DNA from 4 places in the Streptomyces sp. NPDC044704 genome. Region 2 is predicted to be linked to each of the others. Evidence: riboswitches for the same ligand, from Rfam matches in the RefSeq annotation. Region 2 holds a riboswitch; each other region holds the start of a gene.
What was found. A riboswitch is a leader RNA that binds a small molecule or an ion and turns the genes downstream of it on or off. The one in region 2 is predicted to bind cobalamin.
Positions count from the first base shown of each region.

Region 1 (3,356 bases), on a different contig from region 2:
GACCGGCTTGCCCAGCAGCACCACCTGGCTGCTCTGGTCGCCGCCCGGCTTGAGCAGCACCGGGTTCATCAGGGCGGTCGGTTCCACCCGCGCCGCCTGGGCCTGCATGGCCTGGGCCCGGCCGATCTCGGCGCCCTCCCGGGTCACGAACGAGTTCAGGGACATGTTCTGGGCCTTGAAGGGGGCCACCTTCACCCCCTGCCGGGCCAGCCACCGGCAGATGCCCGCCGTGACGACGCTCTTGCCCGCGTCCGACGTCGTACCGGCGACCAGCAGTCCGCCGCCGCGCTTCGCGCCGCTCATGCGCGCCCCCTCCGTGTCGTACGCGAGACCAGTGTCCGGGTGGCGGCGGTCCGGGCCAGGGCGCAGACGCCCAGCGCCAGCCAGGTCACCCGCCGCGACAGCCGGACGGCCCGCTCGATGTCGGCGACCTCCACCGGCCGGCCGGCCGCGCCGTTCAGCACGGCACGGTGCTCGGTCCGTCCGCCGTAGGCCAGCGTCCCGCCGAGCCGGACACCGAGCGCCCCCGCGAAGGAGGCCTCGACCGGGCCCGCGTTGGGGCTCGGGTGGGCGGCGGCGTCGGCGCGCCAGGCGCGTACGGCTCCCCGCCGGTCGGGTCCGGCCACGACGGCGGCGAGCGCCGTCAGCCGGGCCCCGGGCCAGCCGGCCAGGTCGTCCAGCCGGGCCGAGGCCCAGCCGTAGCGCAGGTGGCGGGGCGACTTGTGGCCCACCATGGCGTCGAGGGTGTTCACGGCGCGGAAGGCCAGCAGCCCGGGCACCCCGGCGACGGCCCCCCACACCAGGGCCCCCACGACCGCGTCGGAGGTGTTCTCCGCGACGGACTCGACGACGGCCCGGGCCATCTGCTGCCCGTCCAGGGACTCCGGGTCGCGCCCGCACAGGTGGGGCAGGCGTTCGCGGGCGACCTCGGTGTCCCCGGCGGCGAGCGCCCCGCCGATGGCGCGGGCCTCCCGGCCGAGCGAGGTGCCGCCGACGACGGCCCACGTGGCCGCTGCGGTCAGGGCGACGCGGGCGGCCGCGGGCCGGGAGCGCACGGCGCGGGCGGCCAGCGCACCGACGGCGGCCGCGCCGCCCGCGCACACGAGGGCGTGGAGGACGCCACGGCCGCGGTCGTCGCGCCACAGGGCGCGTTCGACGGCGGCGGCGGCGGTTCCGAAGGCGGCCACGGGGTGCCCGCGGCGCGGATCCCCGAGGATCCGGTCGCCGATCAGGCCCGCCGTGGCGCCGTACGCGAAGACGCGGTCGGCACGCATGGTGGCAGGTATGTCCTCACTCAGGGTCCGCGCCCTGGTTCGACGTGTCCGGCGGCGAGAGTTCCTGGCTCCCGGGGCCGCGCACCGCGTGCGCTGACCCGGTGACAGTGGCGGGACCGCGCCGGATTCGCACCGGACTTCCTCTTCCATGCCGCCGTATTGGCTCGGGCAGTCCACCACGCACCGCGAACGCCCGTCAACTTGCCGTTGACCTGCGGCGGGTTCGGGCGGGGGGCGCACCGGGGGTACGCGAAAGCTCCCTCCGGGAGGACCCGGAGGGAGCTTCGGACACGTCGTGTCAGGCGACGATCAGGTAGATCCCGTACGACACGGCCGCCGCGCACAGCGCGAAGCAGGCGTAGGCGCCGGTGCGCGCCAGGGCCGCGGTCCCGCCGTGCTCGGTGGCGGCCTCGTGCTTGGAGAGGCCCACCAGGCCCAGGGTGAAGAGGGCCACGAGGGCGACGGTGGCGGAGAGGCTGACTCCGAAGACGGAGCCGAGCGATGCCCAGTCGATGTTCATGCCGCTGATACCTCTGTCGTTCTCGGGGTCAGACCGCCGCGGCCGGAGCCGCGGGGGTCGTCGGGGTCGCCGTCGCGGCCGGGATGGTGGCCTTGAGGTCCTCGTCGGTCACGGCGGCGGTGGTACCGGCCGCGGCGGTGGTCGGCGGGACGGTGACGGCGGCCATGGCCGTGGTGACGACACCGGGCTCGTCCGTCGTGGTGGCGGTCTCCACCTCGTTGACGTTGTGGTGGTCGACGACCTGGCGGCGGGAGATGACCCAGATGGCGAAGCAGGAGGCGACCAGGAAGACGGTGACCGCGGCGATGCCGACGTCACCCGTGCGCATGACCAGCTCGGCGCCGGCGGCGACGAGGGCCGCGGCGGGCAGGGTCAGGCCCCAGGCGATGAACATGCGGGTGGCGGTGGACCAGCGGACCACGCCGCCCTTGCGTCCCAGGCCGGAACCCATGACGGCGCCGGAGCACGCGTGGGTGGTGGAGAGGGAGAAGCCGAGGGTGGAGGAGGCCAGGATGACGCTCGCGGCCGAGGTCTGGGCGGCGAAGCCCTGCTGCGGCTGGAGGTCGGTGAGGCCCTTGCCCATGGTGCGGATGATGCGCCAGCCGCCCAGGTAGGTGCCCATCGCGATGGCCAGGCCGGCGGAGACGATGACCCAGACCGGCGGGTTGGCCCCGGCGGGCAGGGCGTTCCCGGCGACGAGCGCCAGGGTGATGATGCCCATCGTCTTCTGCGCGTCGTTGGTGCCGTGCGCGAGGGAGACGAGACCGGCCGAGGCGATCTGGCCGGCGCGGTACCCCTTGGCGGAGGTCTTCTCGCCGACGTTGTGGCCCAGCTTGTACGTGAGCTTCGCGGCCAGCATCGCGGCGACACCGGCGACGATCGGGGCGGCGATCGCGGGGATCAGCACCTTCGTCACGACGACGCTGCCGTTGACCGCGCCGATGCCGGCGGAGGCGACCGCGGCGCCGATCAGGCCGCCCATGAGGGCGTGGGAGGAGCTGGAGGGCAGTCCGACCAGCCAGGTGACGAGGTTCCAGAGGATCGCGCCCACCAGGGCGGCGAAGATCACCTCTGGCTGGATGCCTTCCTCGTTGACCAGGCCCTTGGAGATCGTCTTGGCGACCTCCACGGACATGAACGCGCCGACGAGGTTCAGCACGGCGGACATCGCCACCGCAGTCTTGGGCTTGAGGGCGCCGGTCGAGATGGTGGTGGCCATCGCGTTGGCCGTGTCGTGGAAACCGTTCGTGAAGTCGAACACGAGAGCGGTGATGATCACGATCCCGAGGAGAAGCGTTATGTGCTCCATTTACCCAGGCTTCTGTTTGACGTCAGTGGCTCGGCGACCGTAGGCAACCTGGATGAACGGAAGGTGAACTGGGTCGGGCCGAGTGGTGTCCGCGGGCGGCGCATGATCGGGACCTTCGCCCCGATTCCACCGTGAATATAGCGATTGATGCACGTCAGGGCCGGGTGAACACACCCCTCCCGAAAGGTCTTCCGGTACGGGTGTCCCTGCCGAAGGCGCCCCGGAAGAGACCCAGATCACGTCCCGGACCCCC
Region 1 is NZ_JBWKGY010000011.1:57,891-61,246, reverse strand. Features, by position in the region: gene AC07B0_RS25225 (cobyric acid synthase) at 1-303, opposite strand, end outside; gene AC07B0_RS25220 (cobalamin biosynthesis protein) at 300-1,274, opposite strand; cobalamin riboswitch at 1,311-1,467, opposite strand; gene AC07B0_RS25215 (hypothetical protein) at 1,573-1,794, opposite strand; gene AC07B0_RS25210 (inorganic phosphate transporter) at 1,823-3,103, opposite strand.
Region 1: another riboswitch for cobalamin. It lies ahead of AC07B0_RS25220 (cobalamin biosynthesis protein); the one in region 2 lies ahead of AC07B0_RS19425 (energy-coupling factor ABC transporter permease).

Region 2 (3,356 bases):
GGAGGGCGAACAGGGCCGACTCGATCTCGCCCGACGGGGGTTCGTACAGCGGGGAGAACCAGGGCTCGTAGTCCGGCTTCAGCTCGGTGATGGCCGCCTCCGCCTGCGCGTCGGCGCCCGCGAACGGCTCCTCCTTGCCCTCGCCGAGTCCCAGCGCGAGCGGGAGCACGGCCAGCGCCGCCACCAGGAGCAGCAGCAGGGTGTTGATCTTCGCGTTCCTGGTCATCAGAGCGCCGCCTCCTGCTTCGTCTTCGTCCCGGTGAGCTTGGCGACGCCGAGGCGCACCAGGTCGGACTTGCTGGACTGCATGAGCAGCCGCACCACGAGCACGGTGAGCAGGCCCTCGCTGACCGCGAGCGGGATCTGGGTGAGGGCGAAGATGCCCGCGAACTTCTCCAGCGCGCCGACGAAACCGCTGCCCGGGTCCGGGAAGGCCAGCGCCAGCTGGACGGAGGTCACGCAGTAGGTGATCAGGTCGGCGAAGAAGGCGCCGAAGAAGACCGTCACCATCAGCGGCACGTCGAACTTCTTCAGCAGCCGGTAGACCCCGTAGCCCGCCCACGGGCCGGCGACGGCCATCGAGAAGACGTTGGCACCGAGGGTGGTGAGTCCGCCGTGCGCCAGCAGCAGGGCCTGGAACAGCAGGGTGATCGTGCCGAGCACCGCCATGATCGGCGGCCGGAAGAGGATGGCCCCCAGTCCGGTGCCGGTGGGGTGTGAACAACTGCCCGTCACCGAAGGGATCTTCAGGGCGGACAGGACGAAAGTGAACGCTCCGGACGCTCCGAGCAGCAGGGTGCTCTCCGGGTTGGCCTTCACCTCGCGGGTGAGGGCGCGGACACCGTGGACGACGAAGGGAGCGGACGCGGCGCCCCAGGCGACCGCGTGCAAAGGGGGAAGGAACCCCTCGGCTATATGCATGAGTAGAGAGACCTCTCCAGCACCTCGTGGATGGACGACGCGCCCCGGCCGGTCTCCTGGCTCACGGGTACTGATGCCCTGGCTCCGCCTTCCCGGGGCCGTGCGGTCTCCCGCGCGGAACCCAGTGGCTTCCCGCAGGAGTGGAGCCGGACTTCCCGATCACAGTGGCGAGGGCCGCACCGGTTTCCCACCGGTTTCCCGAACACCAAGGCCCGCTGACAGTAGTCGTCCGCGCCGACCGGTAACAACCCGCCCCCGTGCGCGGGGGTGACCGGAGGCCGTCCGGCGGTGCCCCGGAAGGGTGCGGTCCGATGGCGGTCCGGGCCCCGGCCGGTCAGCGTGGGGGGCGTGGCTGACACCTCCTCCGGCGCTCCCGCCTACTCCGACCTCTCCGCCGTCTACGTGAACTGCACGCTCAAGCGCTCGCCCGAACCCAGCAACACCGAGGGACTGATCGCCAGGAGCCGCGCCGTCATGGAGGCCGCCGGCGCCCGGACCTCACTGATCCGGGCCGTCGACCACGACATCGCCACCGGTGTCTGGCCGGACATGACCGAGCACGGCTGGGAGACCGACCAGTGGCCGGTCCTCTACAGCCAGATCATGGACGCCGACATCCTCGTGCTCTGCGGCCCGATCTGGCTCGGCGACAACAGCTCCGTCATGAAGCAGGTCATCGAGAGGCTCTACGCCTGCTCCTCGATCCTCAACGAAAAAGGCCAGTACGCCTACTACGGGCGCGTCGGCGGAGCGCTGATCACCGGCAACGAGGACGGCGTCAAGCACTGCGCCATGAACGTCCTCTACAGCCTCCAGCACCTCGGCTACACGGTCCCCCCGCAGGCCGACGCCGGCTGGATCGGCGAGGCCGGCCCGGGACCCTCCTACCTGGACCCCGGCTCGGGCGGCCCGGAGAACGACTTCACCAACCGCAACACGGCCTTCATGTCCTGGAACCTCATGCACCTGGCCGCGCTCCTCAAGCGCGCGGGCGGCGTCCCCGCACACGGCAACCAGCGCTCCCTGTGGGACGCGGGCTGCCGCTTCGACTTCCCCAACCCCGAACACCGCTGAGCCCCGTACCCCGTCCGTCCGGGATCCGGCGGCACGACGCCGGGGGCCCGGGGTGTGCGACACCCCGGGCCCCCGGACGGCGTGCCGGTCAGGTCAGCACGTGTTGGGGTGCGAGACGTCCACCACGACCCGCTCCGGGTTGTGCAGGACGGTGACGCCGTAGGCCGGCCGGGTGTCGAAGGCGGCGCCGAAGGTCACGTAGCCCTCGTAGTCGCCGGTCATGGCGAGGCCCTTGAGCTTGCTGAGGTAGATCTTCTGGAGCTTGGGGCCCTTGTAGACGTTCTGACCCGCGTCGTCGTGTCCGGCGGCGGGGTGCAGACGGATCTCCAGGAAGTACTTGCCGGCCAGCGGGACCGGCTTGCCGGACCCGTCGTAGACCAGCTTGGAGACGGGGCTGACGTTGACCTCGGGTACGTACCCCTGGAGGTCGATCACGATCCGGTCGAAGGTGCAGTGCCCGCCCCAGCGGGCGTTCACGACGAGCGGAGTCTGGGTGGTGGTGGCCGACGTGGAGGAGGCGGCGGCGGTGGCCGGACCGGCGAGCGCGAGCCCGGCGGTGAGCAGCGCACCCGTGGCCAGGGCCACGATCCGCCGACGGCTCGGACGATGCAGGTGACGCATGACGTCCCCCCGATTCTTCAGAGACGGGGACAAGGGTGTCACCGGGTAGGACACCGCCCGGGGGCGCATGGTTGCACGGCCCGCGGGCCGTTTTCCGGGAAGACCGGCAGGCGGGTGCGGCAGGGGGGCTCCGGGGCCCGTCAGTGGGCCAGCAGGGCGCTCAGTTCGGCGTCGAGGTCGTAGTGGCGCCGCTCCTGCCCGCGCGGCACCAGGGCGGTCATCCGGCGGCACAGCTCGCGCACGTCCTTGGCCCGGGCGGAGACCACGCAGCTCTGGAGGCCGTTGCTGAAGGCGAGGAAGACCCGCGGCTCCGAACCCTCCCAGCGGGGCCACACCTGTATGTCGCCCTCGCCGGTGGCCGTGACCTCCCCGTCGAGCAGCAGCTCCCGGGAGAACACCCAGCGGGCCAGGTGGACCCCCGCGCCGCGGAAGTCGACGGCCAGCTCGTAGGGCCGGCCCGTGCGGTACACGAACACCCCCTGGAGGGCGACCGGCGCGGGGGACGCCTCCAGCCGGAGCGGCAGGACGCGGTGTTCGGTGACGGCGGTGTCCATCGGGTGCGCCTTCCTCTCGTGCGGGGTGTTCCCGGTCCCTTCCGGCACGCTAGCCCACGTCCCCGGCGCGGCCGGGCGCCGAAGGTCCCGACCCGGACGGGCCGCTCGGCCCGTCTTCGGGGCCCGGGGGCACCCGTACGCCGATCAGCGCGGAGACCCCGGCGCCGAGGGCTCCGAGCAGCAGGA
Region 2 is NZ_JBWKGY010000007.1:146,190-149,545, forward strand. Features, by position in the region: gene AC07B0_RS19420 (energy-coupling factor ABC transporter substrate-binding protein) at 1-226, opposite strand, end outside; gene AC07B0_RS19425 (energy-coupling factor ABC transporter permease) at 226-921, opposite strand; cobalamin riboswitch at 951-1,146, opposite strand; gene AC07B0_RS19430 (flavodoxin family protein) at 1,270-1,995, shown strand; gene AC07B0_RS19435 (AMIN-like domain-containing (lipo)protein) at 2,089-2,616, opposite strand; gene AC07B0_RS19440 (SsgA family sporulation/cell division regulator) at 2,757-3,170, opposite strand; gene AC07B0_RS19445 (hypothetical protein) at 3,220-3,356, opposite strand, start outside.

Region 3 (3,356 bases), on a different contig from region 2:
CTCCTGGGTCGCCCACCCCGGCCTCGTCCCCGTCTGCCGCCAGGTCTTCGACGGCGTCCTCGGGGACCGGCCGGACCAGCGTGAGCGCACCCGCGAGGACGTCGAGGTCACCGCCGCCGACCTGCTGTCCGTCCGCAGGACCGCCGCCCCGCCCACCCACGAGGGCGTCCGCTCCAACATCGCCGTGTGCCTGCGCTACTTCGACGCCTGGCTGCGCGGCAGCGGAGCCGTCGCCCTGGGCGGGCTGATGGAGGACGCCGCCACCGCCGAGATCGCCCGCGTCCAGATCTGGCAGTGGATCCGCCACGAACGCGTGGACCGGGCCACCGTGACCGACCTCCTGGACGCCGAATGCGCCGCCCTGGAGGCCGAGGACCCGCGGGCCCGCGCCCTCGAAGCCAGGGAGGTCTTCGTGGACACCGCACTGTCGGTGCGGCTGCCCGCCTTCTTCACCCCCGAGGCCTACACGCGCCACCTGGTCCGCCACGTCACCGCGGGGGTGACCGCGTGAGCGCCCCCGCACGGCCGGCCGGCATCCGGCGCGTCGGAGTCGTCGGCGGCGGCCAGATGGGCGCCGGCATCGCCGAGGTGTGCGCCCGCGCCGGACTCGACACCGTCGTCGCCGAAGCGGACGCCGCCGCGGCCCGGGCCGCCCGCGAACGCGTCGCCGTCTCCCTGGAACGCGCCGTCCAGCGGGGCAAGCTCGACCGGATCTCCGCCGAGGACGCCCTCGCCCGGCTCGTCTTCACCGGAGACCTGGAGGACCTCGCCGACCGGCAGCTCGTCATCGAAGCGGTCACCGAGAACCCCGAGGCCAAGACCGAGGTGTTCACCCGCCTCGACAAGACCGTCGAGGACCCCGGGGCGATCCTCGCCACCAACACCTCCGCGATCCCCGTCATGCGGCTGGGGATGGCCACCGGCCGCGCCGACCGGGTGGTCGGCCTGCACTTCTTCAACCCGGTACCCGTCCTGCCCCTCGTGGAGGTCGTGACCTCCCTCCACACCTCGCAGGACACCCTCACCCGCGTCGAGGACTTCGCCCGCGACACCCTCGGCAAGACCACCGTCCGCTCCCAGGACCGGGCCGGCTTCGTCGTCAACGCCCTCCTGGTCCCCTACCTCCTCTCGGCCATCCGGATGGCCGAATCCGGGTACGCGAGCCCGGCCGACGTCGACGCCGGCATGGAACTCGGCTGCGCCCACCCGATGGGACCGCTCAAACTCGCCGACCTCATCGGCCTGGACACCGTCGCGGCCATCGCCGACTCGCTCTACGAGGAGTTCAAGGAACCCCTGTACGCCCCGCCCCCACTGCTCCAGCGGATGGTGCAGGCCGGGCTGCTGGGCCGCAAGAGCGGCCGCGGGTTCCACACCTACGGCCGGGGCTGAGGGGCCCCGGCACGTCCCCCGGGCAGAGGGTGCGCCGGGGACGCGGGAGTGCGGCGCGGGTACGGCGAGTGGTGTCGCCGCACCCGCGCCGCATCTCATTTCCCCGTCCGGCATGTGGACGGTTGGACCGGTTCTCGACCGGGTCCGCCTACGCTGGCGTCCGCAGCTGGTTCGCCCCGTCCGCCAGACGGGATGCGTCGTAAGAGGGAACCCGGTGGGAATCCGGGACTGCCCCGCAGCGGTGAGCGGGAACGACCGCCGTCATACGCACTGGGACCGGAACCGGTCCTGGGAAGCGACGGCCAGTAGGTGCCCGCCGGGAGACCGGCAGGCGCGCCCGCGAGTCCGAAGACCTGCCCGTTGCCCGTGCGCGAACGACCGCGCACGGTTTCCCGGTGACCTCGTGGGCGGGTCGGCGTGCACCTCAGGCGGATCCTCCCCGTCGCGTACCCCGTCGTACGCGGTCCCGGCGGTCCGCCCGTTCCGGCACCCCTTCGCACCCTCGGACCGCCACCGGGTCCATGGAGACACGCTCGCGAAGGAGAGTTCCGTGACCACCGAATCCGCAGCCGCGGCAGTACGGGCCACCGTGTACGGCTACCCCCGCCAGGGCCGCAACCGCGAACTGAAGAAGGCCGTCGAGGGCTACTGGAAGGGCCGCGTCAGCGCCGACGCCCTCCGGGAGACCGCCCGCGACCTGCGCCGCACCAACTGGGCCCAGCTGGCCGACGCCGGCATCACCGAGGTTCCGACCGGCGACTTCTCGTACTACGACCACGTCCTGGACACCACGGTCATGGTCGGCGCGATCCCCGCCCGCCACCGGGCGGCCGTCGAAACCGACGCCCTCGACGGGTACTTCGCGATGGCGCGCGGCACGCAGGACGTGGCCCCGCTGGAGATGACCAAGTGGTTCGACACCAACTACCACTACCTGGTCCCCGAACTCGGCCCCGACACCGTCTTCACGGCCGACTCCGCCCAGCAGGTCGCCGCGCTCCGCGAAGCCCTCGCCCTCGGCCACACCGCCCGCCCGGTCCTGGTCGGCCCGGTCACCTACCTGCTGCTCGCCAAGCCCGCCCCCGGCGTGGCCGACGACTTCGAACCGCTCACCCTCCTGGACCGGCTGCTGCCCGTCTACGCCCGGGTACTGGCCGACCTCAAGGCGGCCGGCGCCGCATGGGTCCAGCTCGACGAACCCGCCCTGGTCCAGGACCGCACCCCCGCCGAACTGAACGCCGCCGCCCGCACCTACCGGGAGCTCGGCGCGCTCACCGAACGCCCCAAGCTCCTCGTCGCCACCTACTTCGACCGGCTCGGCGACGCCCTGCCCGTCCTGGCGAAGGCGCCCGTCGAGGGCCTCGCCCTCGACTTCACCGACGCCGCCGACGCCAACCTCCGCGACCTCGCCGCCGTCGGCGGCCTGCCCGGCAAGCGCCTGGTCGCGGGCGTCGTCAACGGCCGCAACATCTGGATCAACGACCACAAGAAGTCGCTGGCCACCCTCGGCACCCTCCTCGGCCTCGCCGGCTCCGTCGACGTCGCCGCGTCCTGCTCCCTGCTCCACGTCCCGCTCGACGCCACCGCCGAACGCGACATCGACCCGCAGATCCGGCGCTGGCTCGCCTTCGCCCGCCAGAAGACCACCGAGATCACCACCCTCGCCCGCGGCCTCGCCCAGGGCCCCGGAGCGATCACCGCCGAACTCGCCGCCAACCAGGCCGACCTCGCCTCCCGGGCCACCTCCCCGATCACCCACGACCCGGCCGTCCGCGCCCGCACCGCCGCGATCACCGACGCCGACGGCCGCCGGGCCCAGCCCTACGCCGAACGCGCCGCCGCCCAGCACGCCCACCTGCGCCTGCCGCTGCTGCCCACCACCACCATCGGATCCTTCCCGCAGACCGACGAACTGCGCGTGGCCCGCGCCGACCTGCGCGCCGGACGCGTCGACACCGCCGGGT
Region 3 is NZ_JBWKGY010000022.1:88,279-91,634, reverse strand. Features, by position in the region: gene aceB (malate synthase A) at 1-511, shown strand, start outside; gene AC07B0_RS34690 (3-hydroxybutyryl-CoA dehydrogenase) at 508-1,392, shown strand; cobalamin riboswitch at 1,543-1,767, shown strand; gene metE (5-methyltetrahydropteroyltriglutamate--homocysteine S-methyltransferase) at 1,943-3,356, shown strand, end outside.
Region 3: another riboswitch for cobalamin. It lies ahead of metE (5-methyltetrahydropteroyltriglutamate--homocysteine S-methyltransferase); the one in region 2 lies ahead of AC07B0_RS19425 (energy-coupling factor ABC transporter permease).

Region 4 (3,356 bases), on a different contig from region 2:
CCGTCACCCTCACCGCCAGCTACCAGAAGATCTTCTCCGAGGACGTGAAGGTCGGCTTCTTCGCCCAGCGCGACAAGTACCAGGCGGGCATCGACGCCGACAAGGTCCTGCCGCCCGCCAAGACCATGGGCGACATGCACACCGTCGTCACCAACGCCACGGTCGACGGGGTGCTGTCGGTGCTGTTCGCGGTCCTGATCGTCATCGTGCTGGTGGACGCGGCCCGGACCTGCTTCAAGGCCATCGCCCACCCCGAGACGGTGCGCCTGTCCGAGGTCCCGTGGACCGAGTCGAAGATCGTAGCCCCGGCCGGGCTGATCGCCACGCCCGAGGAGAAGGCCGAGCTCGCGGCGGCCGGCCTCGACGCGGGCGGCGGCCGGGCGAAGACCCCCGTCGCATGAGCGGCACGAGCGCCGCGCGCGCGGTGAGCGGGGTCCGGGGCGCGCTGTCGAAGGCCCGGTTCTACGTACGGGAGTTCTCCGGCGAGGCCGCGTACGACCGCTACGTGGCCCACGCCCGCGCCCACGACCCGCACGCCGAGGTCATGACCCGGCGCGCCTTCGAGCGGGCCCGCACCGACGCCCGCGAGGCGGATCCCCGGGAGGGCTTCCGCTGCTGCTGAGCGGCACGCGCGAGGGCCCCGCCGGCCTCGTCCGGCGGGGCCCTCGCGCGTGCCCGGCACCGGACCGCCGGGATCCGGGCGTCCGCCCGCGGCCGTCGCGCACACTCGACGCATGGACATCGTGATCAGGGCGGCGCAGCCCGCCGAATACGAAGAGCTGGGCGGGATCACCGCGCGGGCCTACCTGGAGGACGGGCTCCTCGACGCCAACACCGACGACACGTACGAGCGGACGCTGCGGGACGTCGCGGGCCGGGCCGGATCCGGCGAGGTGCTCGTCGCCGTACTGGACGGACGCCTGCTGGGCGGTGTGACGTTCGCCCCTCCGGGCAGCCCCCTCGCCGACATCGCGGGCCCCGGCGAGGCCGAGTTCCGGATGCTCGCCGTGGCCGCCGCCGGCCGGGGCAAGGGCGCCGGCGAAGCACTCGTACGGGCCTGCGCCGACCGCGCCAGGGCCCTGCCGGGAGTGTCCCGGCTGGTGCTCTCCACCCAGCCGGGCAGCCCCGCCGCGCACCGGATCTACGAGCGCCTGGGCTTCGTGCGCACCCCGGAACGGGACTGGTCCCCGGTCCCCTCGGTGCCCCTGCTCACCTACGCCCTGGAGCTGTACGCACCCGAGCAGTAGCCACGCCGACACAACATGTGGGGGCTACCGCAACGGGCCGCCCCCACATGTATGCTCATGGCTGCTGTCGTCGCAGGGGAATCCGGTGCGAATCCGGAACTGTCCCGCAACGGTATGAAGTGCACCCATTGGTGCGTCCGGAAGTCCGAGGACCTGCCGACAGCGCGCCCGGCTCAACCGAACCGGGTGCCGATACGTCCGGGCCTCGCGGTTGGGCCGGTGGACGCCACGCGGCGCACGTACCGCCTGCCCTGTCCGGGCCGGTCCGTGGGCTTCCCGCGTGCGCCCGCTCGCCCCGCCCCGTCGAAGACCGGGCCGAGCGAGGGAGAGCTCCCCCCGTGACCATCGCGCCTGCCGCACCGCGCGCCGAGTCCGCCCAGTCCGACACCGAGGCTGCGCTCACGCCCGAGGGCCCGGGGACCGCACTGCTGCGTACCCTCACCGAGCTTACGGCCGACCTCCCCGACACCGACCCCGGCCGGGTCGCCGCCGCCGCCCTGCGCGGCCGCAGCTCCGTCGCCGACGAGGCCGAACTGCGCGGGCTGGCCACCGAGGCCGCGGCCGGTCTGATCTCCGAGGACCCGGCGTACTCCCGCCTCGCCGCCCGGCTGCTGACGCTGGCCGTCCGCGACGAGGCCGCGGGCCAGGGCTCCACGTCCTTCTCGGCGTCCGTCGCCGTCGGCCACCGCGAGGGGCTCATCGCCGACCGCACGGCCGAGTTCGTCACGACCCACGCGGCCCGCCTGGACGCGCTGGTCGAGCACACCCTCGCCGAGGGCGCCGACGACCGCTTCGGGTTCTTCGGCCTGCGCACCCTGCACAGCCGCTACCTGCTGCGCCACCCGATCACCCGTCAGGTCATCGAGACCCCGCAGTACTTCATGCTGCGGGTGGCCTGCGGCCTGGCCGAGAACGACACCGTCCAGGCCGTCGAGGAAGTGGCCTCGCTCTACCGGCTGATGAGCCGCCTCGACTACCTGCCGTCGTCCCCCACGCTCTTCAACTCCGGTACCCGGCACCCGCAGATGTCCTCCTGCTACCTGCTGGACTCCCCGCTGGACGAGCTGGACTCGATCTACGACCGCTACCACCAGGTCGCGCGCCTGTCCAAGCACGCCGGCGGCATCGGCCTCTCGTACTCCCGCATCCGCGCCCGGGGTTCCCTGATCCGCGGCACCAACGGCCACTCCAACGGCATCGTCCCGTTCCTGAAGACCCTCGACGCCTCCGTCGCCGCGGTCAACCAGGGCGGCCGCCGCAAGGGTGCCGCCGCCGTCTACCTGGAGACCTGGCACGCGGACATCGAGGAGTTCCTGGAGCTCCGCGACAACACCGGTGAGGACCAGCGCCGTACGCACAACCTGAACCTCGCCCACTGGGTGCCGGACGAGTTCATGCGGCGCGTGAACTCCGACGGGCAGTGGTCGCTGTTCTCCCCGGCCGACGTCCCCGAGCTCGTGGACCTGTGGGGCGACGAGTTCGACGCCGCCTACCGCAAGGCCGAGGCGGACGGCCTGGCCCGCAAGACCATGCCCGCGCGTGACCTGTACGGCCGGATGATGCGCACCCTCGCGCAGACCGGCCAGGGCTGGATGACCTTCAAGGACGCCTCCAACCGCACGGCGAACCAGACCGCCGAGCCGGGCTCGGTCGTCCACTCCTCCAACCTGTGCACCGAGATCATCGAGGTCACCGACGACGGCGAGACGGCCGTCTGCAACCTCGGCTCGGTCAACATGGGTGCCTTCGTCGTGGACGGGGACATCGACTGGGAGCGGCTGGACGAGACCGTCCGTACGGCCGTGACCTTCCTCGACCGCGTGGTGGACATCAACTTCTACCCGACCGAGCAGGCCGGGCGTTCCAACGCCCGCTGGCGTCCGGTCGGCCTGGGCGCGATGGGTCTGCAGGACGTCTTCTTCAAGCTGAAGATGCCCTTCGACTCCCCCGAGGCGCGGGCGCTGTCCACGAAGCTCTCCGAGCGGATCATGCTGGCCGCGTACGAGGCCTCCTGCGACCTCGCCGAGCGCAGCGGTCCGCTGCCGGCCTGGGACAAGACCCGTACCGCCCGCGGTGTCCTGCACCCGGACCACTACGGCGTCGAGCTGA
Region 4 is NZ_JBWKGY010000003.1:86,977-90,332, forward strand. Features, by position in the region: gene AC07B0_RS07865 (carbon starvation CstA family protein) at 1-401, shown strand, start outside; gene AC07B0_RS07870 (CstA-like transporter-associated (seleno)protein) at 425-622, shown strand; gene AC07B0_RS07875 (GNAT family N-acetyltransferase) at 735-1,247, shown strand; cobalamin riboswitch at 1,289-1,422, shown strand; gene AC07B0_RS07880 (ribonucleoside-diphosphate reductase subunit alpha) at 1,586-3,356, shown strand, end outside.
Region 4: another riboswitch for cobalamin. It lies ahead of AC07B0_RS07880 (ribonucleoside-diphosphate reductase subunit alpha); the one in region 2 lies ahead of AC07B0_RS19425 (energy-coupling factor ABC transporter permease).